3 regions of the Rhizobium sp. 'Codium 1' genome follow, and region 2 is predicted to be linked to each of the others. Evidence: predicted binding sites of a transcription regulator. Region 2 holds the regulator's gene; each other region holds the start of a gene.
The links. The regulator PhoB, encoded in region 2, activates phosphate uptake and scavenging genes when phosphate is short. The targets are predictions, from matches to a motif close to TGTCATNNANCTGTCAT.
Positions count from the first base shown of each region.

Region 1 (4,147 bases), on a different contig from region 2:
GCACGATGCGACCGAGGCTGCCTGGCACGCCTGGTTGGCGGCTCGCGGCGTCGCGGGACCAACACCCACAGGACCGCTCTACGCCGATTTCAACCTTCTGGTCAGTTCGGTGCTGTCAGGCCTCGGCATTGGCCTGTGCCCGACCGCGCTGATCGCCGACCAATTGGCCGCGGGCACGTTGAAGGTCCTGTTTGACGCGCCCGCCGATGAGGACAAGGCCTATTGGCTGCTGTCAGGCGCCGATCTGCCCGAACCAGCCGCGGTCTTGCGCGACTGGCTGCTGGCGGAGCGCTCTGACCACAGTCCGTAAGCGGGATTTCACCAGGCCGGTTTGTGATGCGCGTGCCAGTGCTCGGCAATCTCGATGCGCTTCGGCACCCAGACCTTCTCGTGACCAGTCACATAATCCACGAACCGCGCCAGCGCCGCTGCCCGTCCCGGACGCCCGACCAGCCGGCAGTGGAGGCCGACGGACATCATCTTCGGGCTGCCGTTTTTACCCTCCTCGTAGAGCACGTCGAAGGCGTCCTTGAGATAGGTGAAGAACTGATCGCCGGAATTGAAGCCCTGCGGCGTAGCAAAGCGCATGTCGTTCGTCTCGAGCGTATAGGGGATGATCAGGAAGGGCTTGCCCTCCAGATCCGGCACCCAGAACGGCAGGTCGTCGGAATAGTTGTCGGAAGAATACATAAAACCGCCCTCCTCCATCACGATGCGCAGCGTGTTGTCAGAAGGCTTGCCCTGATACATGCCGCGCGGATGAGAACCGGTCAGTTCCGTGTGAAGTCGCACCGCTTCGCGGATATGCTCGCGCTCGACATGCTCAGGAAAATCCTTGTATTCGAGCCAGCGATAGCCGTGGCTGGCGATCTCCCAGTCCGCCTCCTTCATGGCAGCTACGGCATCCGGGTTGCGCGCCATGGCGAGCGTCACACCATAAACGGTGACCGGCACTCGGCGCTCGGTGAACAGGCGCCAGAGCCGCCAGAAACCGGCACGGGAACCGTATTCGTAGATCGATTCCATGTTGAGATTGCGCTGACCCGGCCAGGGCTGCCCACCGACGATCTCGGAGAGGAGGCACTCCGATGCCGGATCGCCATCGAGAATGCAGCTCTCCCCGCCCTCCTCGTAATTCACCACGAACTGTACCGCGATCCGCGCCTCGCCCGGCCATTTCGGATCGGGAGTGTTGCGGCCATAGCCGATCAGGTCGCGGGGATAGGGAGCAGTCGTCATCGGTTCACCTCTCGTGTCTTGACGCGAGGCTATTGGCGACGACGGCAGCTGTCGAGATGGAAAACGCAGCGCATATTGCAGCGCAAAGACATCAGGCGATCCTGCGGCTCGAAACCCGGCCCAGCGGATGCAGCGAATGCACGGTGAACGGTGCGCCGCGCTCCGCCTCGACGAAGAGCGCGAGATTGGTCACCATGACGGGCCCGGCCAGAACAGGATCGAAATGCGCCTTCAAAGCCTGCTCGATTCGGGGAAAATCCCGCGCCAGAAGCGGCCCCGTCAGCGTCATGTGGAAACGAAATTCGTCCATCACATAGGGATGGCCCCAGCGGCTGAGATTGCCGAATTGCGGGGCCGACAGCCGCTCGGGATTGCGTCGCTCGATCTCTCGTTCGGACAGAGGGGCACGGAAACCGTCAAAGGTCTGGACGATCGACGCCGCGAGATAGTCGATGGACGGGCATGGCCGCTCGACAATCAGTCCATAGACGTCACCGATGCGACCGACAGCGAGCCCCTGGAGCATCACAGGGTCCATGCGCCCCGCAAAATGCATCAATTCCCGCAGCAGCGCAGACTCCGTGGATCCTTCGCTCAAGCGAAACGGCGCCTTGAACGTCGCATGAAAGCCGAACCGGCGCGGAAGGGCGGTATGAAATGCGATCTCGTGCACGCCGAGCCCTTTGAGCCCCGGATGCTCTTCCGCCTCTCCGGAAAACACGTTGCGGCCAAGCCACCGCGCCGCGGCCTCGGCAAGCGGATCATTGGCAGGCGGTGTAAAACAGATGGCATAACGCATGTCGAGCACCTCGCACTGGCCCGCTTCGGCACTTTAGCAAATGCCGTTTCAACCCGGTGGATAGGTGATTTGCATGACAGTATCACGAAGCGGGAAAGGCGCACCCGGGACTGCCGGGCGGCGACGCCCTGTCAGCTCAGGGTCTTTCGGCATATCCCTCATCGGCTACGCGATGAGCAGCCACGGAAAGGTGATGGGCAAACGAGAAGCTGTCAGGCAGGGGGAGCGCGCGTCCGGCGATCGCATCGAGTGCCGCATCCGCCAGCAGATGGGCAATGCCGAAGCTGACCTTGTAGCCGCCGGTGAGCGCGTGAATGTGCCCGTGCTCCGGATGGGGTCCGACCATCGGATCGCGGTCGACGGCCTTGGGCCGAAGGCCCGCCCAGCGCTCGACCACTGCGGCCGTTTCCAGCACAGGCGCCAGCTGTCGCGCCTCGGCGATCAGCGCATCGAGCAACCCATCCGTGGAAAAGGCATTGCTGAACTGGTTCTCGCTGGTGCTGCCGATTGCGACATGCCCACCTTCATGCGGCACGACATAAAGCCCGTCGAGATAGAGTAGTGGCAGGTCGTCCACGAGATCCACCTTCAGCAGCGCGGCTTGCCCTTTCACGCCCCGGCCAAGCGGCTTGGCAAGTTCCGGCCCGAGGGTGTCGAGGAGCGGGAAGGATCCGACACCGGCTGCGACCAGAAGGTTTCCGAAGCCGACCGAAGAACCATCGGCGAGCGTCAGTCTCCGGGCGCCTGCATCGATCGACTGCACGGTGACGCCTTCAAGCACACGCACACGCGCCGTCTGCTCCAGTCGAGCCCGGAGTGCTGCAATGAGCGCGCGCGGCGACACGCGTCCAGCAAAGCCGTCATGCACCAGGCCCGCCTCGCAGAAACTGCGTGATGGCCAGCCGGCCCAGGGGCTTTCCTCGATCACGGTCCAGTCGAAGACACGGCCCCTTTGCCGCCAGTTCGTCCCGGCTTCCTGCGAATGCCGTTCGGCGATCGGCCGCAGATGCGGTTTCGGCAGAGGGATGAGCCTCCCGCAGCGGCGATAGCCCGCCGACAAGCCGGTCTCGGATTCGAGACCGGCAATTTCGACCTCCAGCGACACCAGCCCGTCGAACTGCAGCTGTTTTTTCTCGTTCCAGCGATCTGGCATATGCGCCATCAGCGCGCCGAGCAGCCCGCCGCTGGCACCGCTACCGGTTCTTTCGCCATCGATCAGTATCGTATCGATGCCCCGGCGCTCGGCTTTCAGCGCCGCCCAGAGGCCCATGATGCCGCCGCCGACGATCACGAGGTCTGCCTGCAATTGACCTGACATCATTGCCGATTTATCGGACATGGTCATGACCCATTCGAATTCCACACCGGACACTGGCGACGCTCAGGCACCGCTCACTTGGCATGACGGCGATATGCCCTTTTCCACTGCCTTTGGCGATCATTTTTATTGCCAGACCGATGGCCGGCTGGAATGCGGCCATGTCTTCCTGGCCGGAAACGGCCTGCCGGAACGCTGGCGGGAGACCCAGCAATTCACCATCGGCGAACTGGGCTTTGGAACCGGGCTGAACGCCTGCGAGACCTGGCGCCAGTGGAAGGAGCACCGTCTGCCCGGCGCTCATCTCCATTTCGTATCCTTTGAACTCCTGCCCATGCAGGCCGGTGAGATCGACCGGGCTCTGTCCCGCTGGTCGCAGATAGATGCCGAGCGTCAGGCACTTGTCACCCTCTGGCCCGAAGATCCTTCCGGTGTCGTTGAAATCGATCTCGATGCGCAGACGCGACTGTCCGTCGTCTGCGGCGATGCGCTCGAAAACCTCTCAGCCAGTTCCCTTGCTTTCGACGCCTGGTTCCTCGACGGCTTTGCGCCATCGCGCAACGGTGCCATGTGGTCGGCCGAATTGATGCAGCGGGTTTTCGACACGACGACATCGGGCGGCAGCTTTGCAACCTACGCCGCGGCCGGCTTCGTGCGGCGCAATCTCATCGCGGCAGGCTTCGACGTCGAGCGGCGTCCGGGTTTCGCCGGCAAGCGGGAAATGCTCTACGGCATCAGGCACGCAGCCTGATCACCCATCGGCTCGAACGAGAGCGGCGACCGGCCTGCCG
Region 1 is NZ_JAJGPW010000002.1:241,709-245,855, forward strand. It holds gene LJE98_RS06405 (LysR substrate-binding domain-containing protein) at 1-310, shown strand, start outside; gene puuE (allantoinase PuuE) at 319-1,239, opposite strand; gene LJE98_RS06415 (DUF1045 domain-containing protein) at 1,331-2,038, opposite strand; gene LJE98_RS06420 (NAD(P)/FAD-dependent oxidoreductase) at 2,175-3,383, opposite strand; gene mnmD (tRNA (5-methylaminomethyl-2-thiouridine)(34)-methyltransferase MnmD) at 3,382-4,107, shown strand; gene LJE98_RS06430 (response regulator) at 4,108-4,147, opposite strand, start outside.
Region 1: a site for PhoB is predicted at 2,112-2,128, ahead of LJE98_RS06415 (DUF1045 domain-containing protein). Genes of this name have one in related genera too.

Region 2 (4,147 bases):
CAGGGATCGGACGGATGCCGCCCTCGCCCTGGACCGGCTCGACCAGAATGCCAGCCGTTGAATCCGTGATCGCGGCCTTGAGTGCCTCAAGATCGCCGAACGGCACCTGGTCGAAGCCAGGCGCTTTGGGGCCGAAACCTTCCAGATATTTCTCCTGGCCACCCGCGGCGATCGTCGCAATGGTTCGACCGTGGAAGGCGCCTTCCATGGTGATGATGTGGAATTTCTCCGGATGCCCCTTGGCAAAGTGGTAACGGCGGGCAGTCTTGATCGCGCATTCCAGCGCTTCTGCGCCGGAATTGGTGAAGAAGACGCGCTCGGCGAAGGTGACCTCCGCCAGGCGCCTGGCCAGCGCCTCCTGACCCGGCACTTCGTAGAGGTTCGACAGGTGCCAGACCTTGTCGGCCTGGTCCTTGAGGGCACCGACGACATGCGGATGACCATGACCGACAGACGTGACGGCGACACCGGCTGCGAAGTCGAGATAGCGCTCGCCGCTTTCCGTCACCAACCAGACGCCCTCGCCTCGTTCGAAACGCAGAGGCGCCCGATTATAGGTCTGGTAGAGCGGCGTAGCTTCGGCCATGGCGTTCACGATCCTTTTCGACAATCCGTCACACCGGACGGTGCGGCCTCCACGAGGCTCCGAAAAAATTAAAAATGCCGCCTTGCGGCGGCGCGGGCACTATCCCCACTCACCCTTGCAATGTCAACGTTTTCTGCAGGAATCGCGGCAGTTGGAGCGATTTCGGCCAACACGCGCAGGACGAGTGCCGGCGAAGATTCCATCTGTTGCATACTTGACTCACTCGGGAAGCAAGTTGGGGAAAACCGCGAAATCGATTCCAGATGATTCCCGCGACTCTTGTCACGGAGTCAGCCGACCTCTAGGTTAAATTTCATTAACAGATTGCATGCGGCGGAAGTGCTCACCGACAATATCGAGGCGGTTTTGTTTCGGATTCATTCGAAGCAACGGTGACGGATTCTGCCATGACAGACGCGAGCGGCGGAGATGAATGGCATGAACTGGACTGATGAGAGGGTTGAAAGACTCAAGCGCCTCTGGGCCGAAGGCCTGAGCGCAAGCCAGATTGCAGCGCAACTGGGCGGCGTAAGCCGAAACGCCGTAATCGGCAAAGTGCACCGGCTTAACCTTCCGGGTCGCGCCAAGGCAGGAGGCAACTCGTCTGCGGCACGTCCGGCCAAGCGCCCTGCACAGACGCAGCGTCCGGCAAGTTTCCAGAACCGCCCGGCAGCCAGCACGACCACCCGCACCGTCACCCGCGCTGCAGGCGCCACGATGCTGAAGGAAGAGATCGAGGTCGAGGCCTACGAAGAGGTCGAAGTTCGGCGTTCCCTGAACGTGGTTGTTCCGATTTCGCGCCGCCTGGCACTGACGGAACTGACCGAGCGGACCTGCAAGTGGCCGATCGGCGATCCGATGAAGGACGACTTCCACTTCTGCGGCTGCGAAATCGCCGACAGCGCGCCCTACTGCACTTACCATGCAAAGCTCGCCTATCAGCCGGTCAGTGAACGCCGCAAGGCTCGCTGATCCCTCGGCCAGAGACAGAGACATCCAACGGGTCCTTCGGGGCCCGTCTTCTTTTGGCGCCCGCACCAACAAGGAAAAGGGGCCGCAGCGGATGATCCGCGCGGCCCCTTCGATCGTCTTGCAAGCCGGTTCAGGCTTCCATGGAGTAGCCCGCACCGCGAACCGTGCGAATGACATCCTGCATGTTGGAGAAATTCAGCGCCTTGCGCAGGCGGCCGACATGCACATCGACGGTGCGCTCGTCGACATAGATATCATGTCCCCAGACACCGTCCAGCAGCTGAGACCGGGAATAGACGCGCCCCGGGGAGGCCATGAGGAATTCCAAGAGCCGGAATTCCGTCGGACCGAGACGAACCTCGCGGCTCTTGCGATGAACACGATGTGTCTCACGGTCGAGCTCTATGTCCCCGCAACGCAGGACACTGGAGAGAACCTCGGGCTTGGCACGCCGCAGCATGGCCTTGACGCGAGCCATCAGTTCCGGCGTGGAGAAGGGCTTCACGACATAGTCATCTGCTCCCGTCGCCAGGCCACGAACCCGCTCGCTTTCCTCGCCACGGGCCGTCAGCATGATGATCGGCAGGCGCTCGGTTTCGGGGCGCACACGCAGGCGCCGGCAGAGCTCGATGCCCGAGACGCCCGGGAGCATCCAGTCGAGGATCAAGAGATCGGGAACCCGCTCCTGCAGGCGGATCTCTGCCTCGTCCCCCCGCAGGATCGTCTCGACTTCGTATCCCTCGGCTTCAAGGTTGTAACGGAGGAGGACCGACAGGGCCTCCTCGTCTTCCACCACGGCTATCTTCGGCTGCATCAAAAACCAACCTCGCTGGCCAACATCACTCGGTGATCGCACCGACGGAAGAGGTGAGGTCTTCCTTCGGGCGCTCGCCTTCCGGCTGTGCGCCGGTCGTCATGTAATAGATCGTCTCCGCGATATTCGTCGCGTGATCGCCGATACGCTCGATGTTCTTGGCGCAGAACAGAAGATGCGTGCAGCTCGTGATGTTGCGCGGATCTTCCATCATGTAGGTCAGGAGTTCGCGGAACAGCGAGGTGTAGATTGCGTCGATTTCTTCGTCGCGATCACGGATCGACTTGGCCTTCTCGGCCGAGCGCGTCGTATAGACGTCGAGCACTTCCTTGAGCTGGGCAAGCGCCAGGTCCGAGAGATGTTCGAGGCCACGGGCGAGCTTGCGCGGAACGCCGGTCGCCTGAATGGCCACCACACGCTTGGAGTTGCTCTTGCCGAGATCGCCGACACGCTCGAGGTCCGCAGCGATGCGAAGAGCGCCGATGATTTCGCGCAGGTCTGATGCGACCGGCTGGCGCTTGGCGATGGTCACGATCGCCTTGTCACCGATCTCGCGTTCCATGGCATCCATGACGACGTCGTCAGAAATGACCTTCTGCGCAAGTGCGGCGTCGGAATTGACCAGCGAGCGCACGCTTTCGGCGACCATCTGTTCCGCAAGACCGCCCATTTCGGAGATGCGGCGCATCAGGAACTTCAGTTCCTCGTCGAAGGCCGAGTAGATGTGAGAGGAGCCCATTTGAAACGTCCTTGAAATTGAGTTCAACCGTGAATGACGTCAGGGCTCAGCCGAAGCGGCCCATGATGTAATCCTGGGTGCGCTGGTCATCCGGGTTGGTGAACATCTTGTCAGTGTCGTTCTCCTCGACCAGCTCGCCGAGGTGGAACATAGCCGTGCGCTGGGAAACGCGGGCGGCCTGCTGCATCGAGTGGGTTACGATCACGATCGTGAAGTTCTCGCGCAGTTCATGGATCAGCTCCTCGACCTTTGCAGTCGCGATCGGGTCGAGCGCCGAGCAGGGCTCATCCATCAGGATGACTTCGGGGCTGACGGCAACGGCACGCGCGATGCAGAGACGCTGCTGCTGACCACCGGAGAGGCCGGTCCCGGCAGAGTCGAGACGATCCTTCACCTCATTCCAGAGGCCGGCCTTCTGCAACGCGATCGAGACGATCTCGTCCAGCTCGGCCTTGTTGCGGGCCAGGCCGTGAATGCGCGGACCATAGGCGACATTTTCGTAGATCGATTTCGGGAAGGGGTTGGGTTTCTGGAAAACCATGCCGACCTTGGCGCGCAGCTGCACGGGGTCAACCTTGGGGTCGTAGATGTTTTCCGCATCGATCTGGATGTTTCCCTCGACGCGGCAGCTCGCAATCGTGTCGTTCATGCGGTTGATGCAGCGCAGGAAGGTCGACTTGCCGCAGCCCGACGGTCCGATGAAGGCCGTCACGGAGCGGGGGCGGATGTCGATGTTGACGTCCTTGAGGGCGTGCTTGTCACCGTAAAACACCTGCACGTTGCGGGCGGTGATTTTGCTTTCAGTCATGGGTGGCGCTTTCGTCGTGGTCATCTTGGTCGCGAGATTGTTCATCATCATATAACTCCTTACCAGCGACGCTCGAAGCGGCGACGAAGAATGATTGCGATCAGGTTCATCAGGATCAGGAACACGAGGAGCACGATAATCGCACCGGAGGCACGCTCCACGAAGGCCGGGTCGCCACGCTGGGTCCAGTTATAGACCTGGACCGGCAAAGCGGAGGCCGGCTGGAAA
Region 2 is NZ_JAJGPW010000001.1:646,578-650,724, forward strand. It holds gene LJE98_RS03050 (aspartate aminotransferase family protein) at 1-586, opposite strand, end outside; gene LJE98_RS03055 (GcrA family cell cycle regulator) at 1,025-1,558, shown strand; gene phoB (phosphate regulon transcriptional regulator PhoB) at 1,689-2,372, opposite strand; gene phoU (phosphate signaling complex protein PhoU) at 2,398-3,111, opposite strand; gene pstB (phosphate ABC transporter ATP-binding protein PstB) at 3,158-3,943, opposite strand; gene pstA (phosphate ABC transporter permease PstA) at 3,979-4,147, opposite strand, start outside.

Region 3 (4,147 bases), 510 kb from region 2:
CAATGGCGGGCCTCATCGCCTTCCGCGTGGTGGCTCATGTCGGTGGCATGGGCGCAAACGTAGCAGATGGCGCGCGAGCCCTGCGTCAGCGCCTTCATGGTCACCAGCATGCGGGCGACATCCGGGTGATCAAGGATCGGCGACATGCCTGATCCGGTCCAACCCGGGGCCTTCCCCTGCGTGCGGTCCCTGGCGTATTGTACGGCCTTCTGGGTGGCGGCTTCGCAGATGGCGACGCCCTGCATGCCGACGGCGAGGCGGGCATTGTTCATCATGGTGAACATGCAGGCGAGGCCCTTGTTCTCCTCACCGATGAGGTAACCGATGGCGCCCGGCTCGTCACCGAACTTCCCGTCACCATAGATCATGGTACAGGTCGGCGAGCCGTGGATGCCAAGCTTGTGCTCCAGCGAATGACAATGCAGGTCGTTGCGGGCACCGATCGAGCCGTCGTCGTTGACGAGATATTTCGGCACGAGGAAGAGCGAGATACCGCGGGTGCCTGATGGCGCGTCGGGAAGGCGGGCGAGAACCAAATGGATGATGTTCTCGGTGATCTCGTGCTCGCCCCAGGTGATGAAGATCTTCTGGCCGAAGATGCGGTAGGTGCCATCATCGCGGCGCTCGGCGCGCGACTTCATGACGCCGAGGTCCGAGCCTGCATGGGGCTCGGTAAGATTCATCGTGCCCGTCCATTCGCCGGAAACCATCTTCGGCAGGTACTTCGCCTTCAAGTCCTCGGAGCCGTGGGCTGTGACAGCATCGACGGCACCCATGGTCAGGGTCGGTCCGAGCGCAAAGCCCATGGAGCCGGAATTCCACATTTCGAGCGCGGCGACGTTCAGCATATGCGGAAGCCCCTGCCCGCCGAAGTCTTCCGAGGCCGTCAGAGAGTTCCAGCCGCCTGCGGCCCAGGCGCGGTAGAGATTGTCCCAGCCATCGGGCACGATGACCTTGCCGTCGACCATACGCGCGCCCTGCCTGTCACCGATCTCGGCGAGCGGCGCGACTTCATCACTGGCAAAACGGCCGGCTTCGGAGAGGATGGCATCAACGAGGTCGTCGCTCAATTCCCCCAGCTTGCCGTCTTCGATGGCCTTGGTCAGACCGGCGACGTGCTTCAGGGTGAAGGCGATTTCTTCTACGGGCGCCTGGTACATGACGTTCTCCTCCAACTGGCGTATGCTCTCGGCCACGCCCAGTCTCCACCCAGGAAGCGCGGCACATTCTCCATTCTGGCTAATTGATTTTTACGTAAACGTCAAATCTTTTGCATGCGGCAGGAGGTCTCGTCCACGGTTCGAAGCAGGTGAAGCGGAGGCACCGGCGACGGCCTGAACAAACGTGTTCAAGCGCGACAAAGAGGCGCCGGCTGACACGTCCATCGCGGGCGGAGCAAACTGAGCGGGAACAAGGACTTACATCACCCGAGACCCGACATTTTCCAGCGACAGCGAAGATGCAGGTTCCCCGAACCGCTGCCTGTCCCCGACATCGTCACATCACTGTTACCCCTGCTGGCTAGTCCGAAGGTCGACTTCAACCCAAAGGAGGCTTCGCGATGACCGAGACCGAGACCAACACCAATCATCTATCCTGGGACGAATGGGACGAACTGCACAACCCGCCGCCGGCCGTGACGGATTTCGACCGTGTGGTCGAGCGTGCCGTATCGCGCCGAGGCTTCCTCGGCATTCTCGCCATGGGCTCTGCTGCCGCCGCCATGGGCTCTGTGGGCAATCTGATGTCTTCGACCTCGGCCGTCGCGCAGGACGCCGCTTCGCGCTTCCCGTTCAAGCCGATCGCCGCCCAGACCGACGCAACCGTGCATGTTCCGGAGGGCTATAGCTGGAAGCCGCTGGCCAAGTGGGGCCAGCCGCTGTTTTCCACCGCCTCCGACATCGATCCGTTGAAGGGTGTTTCGCTCGAGAATTCGGACAAGGTCTTCGGTGAAAACACCGATGGCATGGAAGCCTTCGCGATCGGCAATCATCAGGTGATCGCGGTCAACCATGAATATGTCAACAACGAAACCAACCTGCCGCACGCCCCGGAAGGCATGCCGCAGTCGATGGACGACGTGAAGATCCTGCAGAACCTGCAGGGCGTGACCGTCATGGAAGTGACCGAAGCTGCAGACGGCTGGCAGATCGTTGTCGACAGCCCGTTCAACCGCCGCATCCACCACAACACGCCGATGAAGCTCTCCGGTCCCGCCGCCGGCTCGGAACTGGTCAAGACGGCTGCCGATCCTGCCGGTGTCGACTGTCTCGGGACCTTCAACAATTGCGGCGCCGGCCGCACGCCCTGGGGCACCTATCTCACCTGCGAAGAAAACTTCAACGGCTACTTCGGCTCGACCAATGCCGACTTCGCAATGCCGGATGACTACAAGCGGTACGGCATTGTCGCGGAAACCCGCTACGGTTACGAGAAGTTCGATGAGCGCTTCGACGTTTCGAAGAACCCGGCCGAGCCACGCCGCGCCGGTTACGTCGTCGAAATCGATCCGTCGGATGCGTCCTCGACGCCGATCAAGCGCACAGCACTTGGTCGCATCAAGCATGAGAACGCCGCCGTGGTCGTTGCCCGTGACGGTCGCGTGGTCGTCTATATGGGCGACGACGAGCGGGGCGAGTTCCTCTACAAATATATCTCCAATGGCATCTACGTGCCCGGCGGAGACACATCCAAGCTGCTCGACGAGGGCACGCTCCATGTCGCCAAATTCTCCGACGAAGGCACCGGCGAATGGCTGGCGCTGACGGAAGAGACGACCGGCATGAAGATGGACGAGATCTGCGTCTTCACACGCCAGGCCGCATCCAAGGTCGGTGCCACGACCATGGACCGTCCGGAATGGGTCGCGGTCAACCCGGTCGCCATCGAAGCCTATTGCGCGCTGACCAACAATTCGAACCGCGCCGTTCTCAAGGACGGCAAGATGCGGACGAATGCGGGTGGCGACGTGATGGAGCTGAATGCCGTCAACCCGCGGGAAGGCAATGAGTTCGGCCAGATCGTGCGCTGGTATCCCGAGAACGACGATCACGCCGATGGCAAGTTCAAGTGGGACCTGTTCGTCATGGCTGGTAATCCCGACGTGCACAAGGAAGGCCCCTATGCCGGCTCGTCCAACATCAATTCCGGCAACATGTTCAACTCGCCCGACGGCATGATGTTCGACAGCACCGGCCTGCTCTGGATCCAGACGGACGGTGAAGATTCGAACGAGGGTGACTTCGTCGGCCAGGGCAACAACCAGATGCTGGCAGGCGACCCGGCAACGGGCCGCATCGAGCGCTTCCTGACCGGCCCGAAGGGCGGCGAAGTGACCGGCATGACCTGGTCTGCCGACAAGCGCACCATGTTCGTCGGCATCCAGCACCCCTCCGCGCCGTTCCCGGATGGCGAAGGCAAGCTGCCGCGTTCGACGATCGTCGCGGTCAAACACGATGGCAATGCACTGATCGGCTGATGTCGGACCACCAGGCAGGGCGGGACGACCGCCCTGTCGTCTTGCCCACATGAGAAGACCGCCGATCGGAACTCCGACGGCGGCCTTTTCATGAACAGTTGAGATTTCGGATCAGGCGGCGAGGCGCTGGGCGTTGCGCGGGATCTCGACGTCGATCTCGAGGATTGAGACGTCCTCGTCGCGGTCCATCTTGATCTGGACCTTGTCACGGTCGAATTCGACATGCTTGGCGATCACAGCCAGGATTTCCTCACGCAGGATGGCGACCAGATCGCTTTCGAGCGAGGCCCGTTCATGGGCCAAGAGGACCTGCAGTCGCTCGCGCGCCATCGGGGCGGAACGCTGCTTGCGGAACAGGGAGAAAATGCTCATGCGGCCCTCCGCGCGAAGATCTTGTCGAAGAGGCCACGCTTCTCGCCAGGAATGGTGATCGGAACGGTCTCGCCAGCCAGACGGCGGGCGGCGTCGAAATAGGCAAGTGCCGGGGCGCTGCGGACATCGGCCAGGGTGACCGGAGCGCCGATGTTGGAGGCGCGAAGCACGTCCATGCTTTCCGGGATGATACCGAGCAGCGGAATCGACAGGATCTCCAGAACGTCGTCGACCTTCAGCATGTCGCCGCGCTGGGCGCGGGCGGCATCGTAGCGTGTGAGCAAGAGAAACTTTTCC
Region 3 is NZ_JAJGPW010000001.1:132,095-136,241, forward strand. It holds gene LJE98_RS00625 (acyl-CoA dehydrogenase) at 1-1,160, opposite strand, end outside; gene LJE98_RS00630 (PhoX family protein) at 1,562-3,478, shown strand; gene minE (cell division topological specificity factor MinE) at 3,590-3,850, opposite strand; gene minD (septum site-determining protein MinD) at 3,847-4,147, opposite strand, start outside.
Region 3: a site for PhoB is predicted at 1,496-1,512, ahead of LJE98_RS00630 (PhoX family protein). Genes of this name have one in related genera too.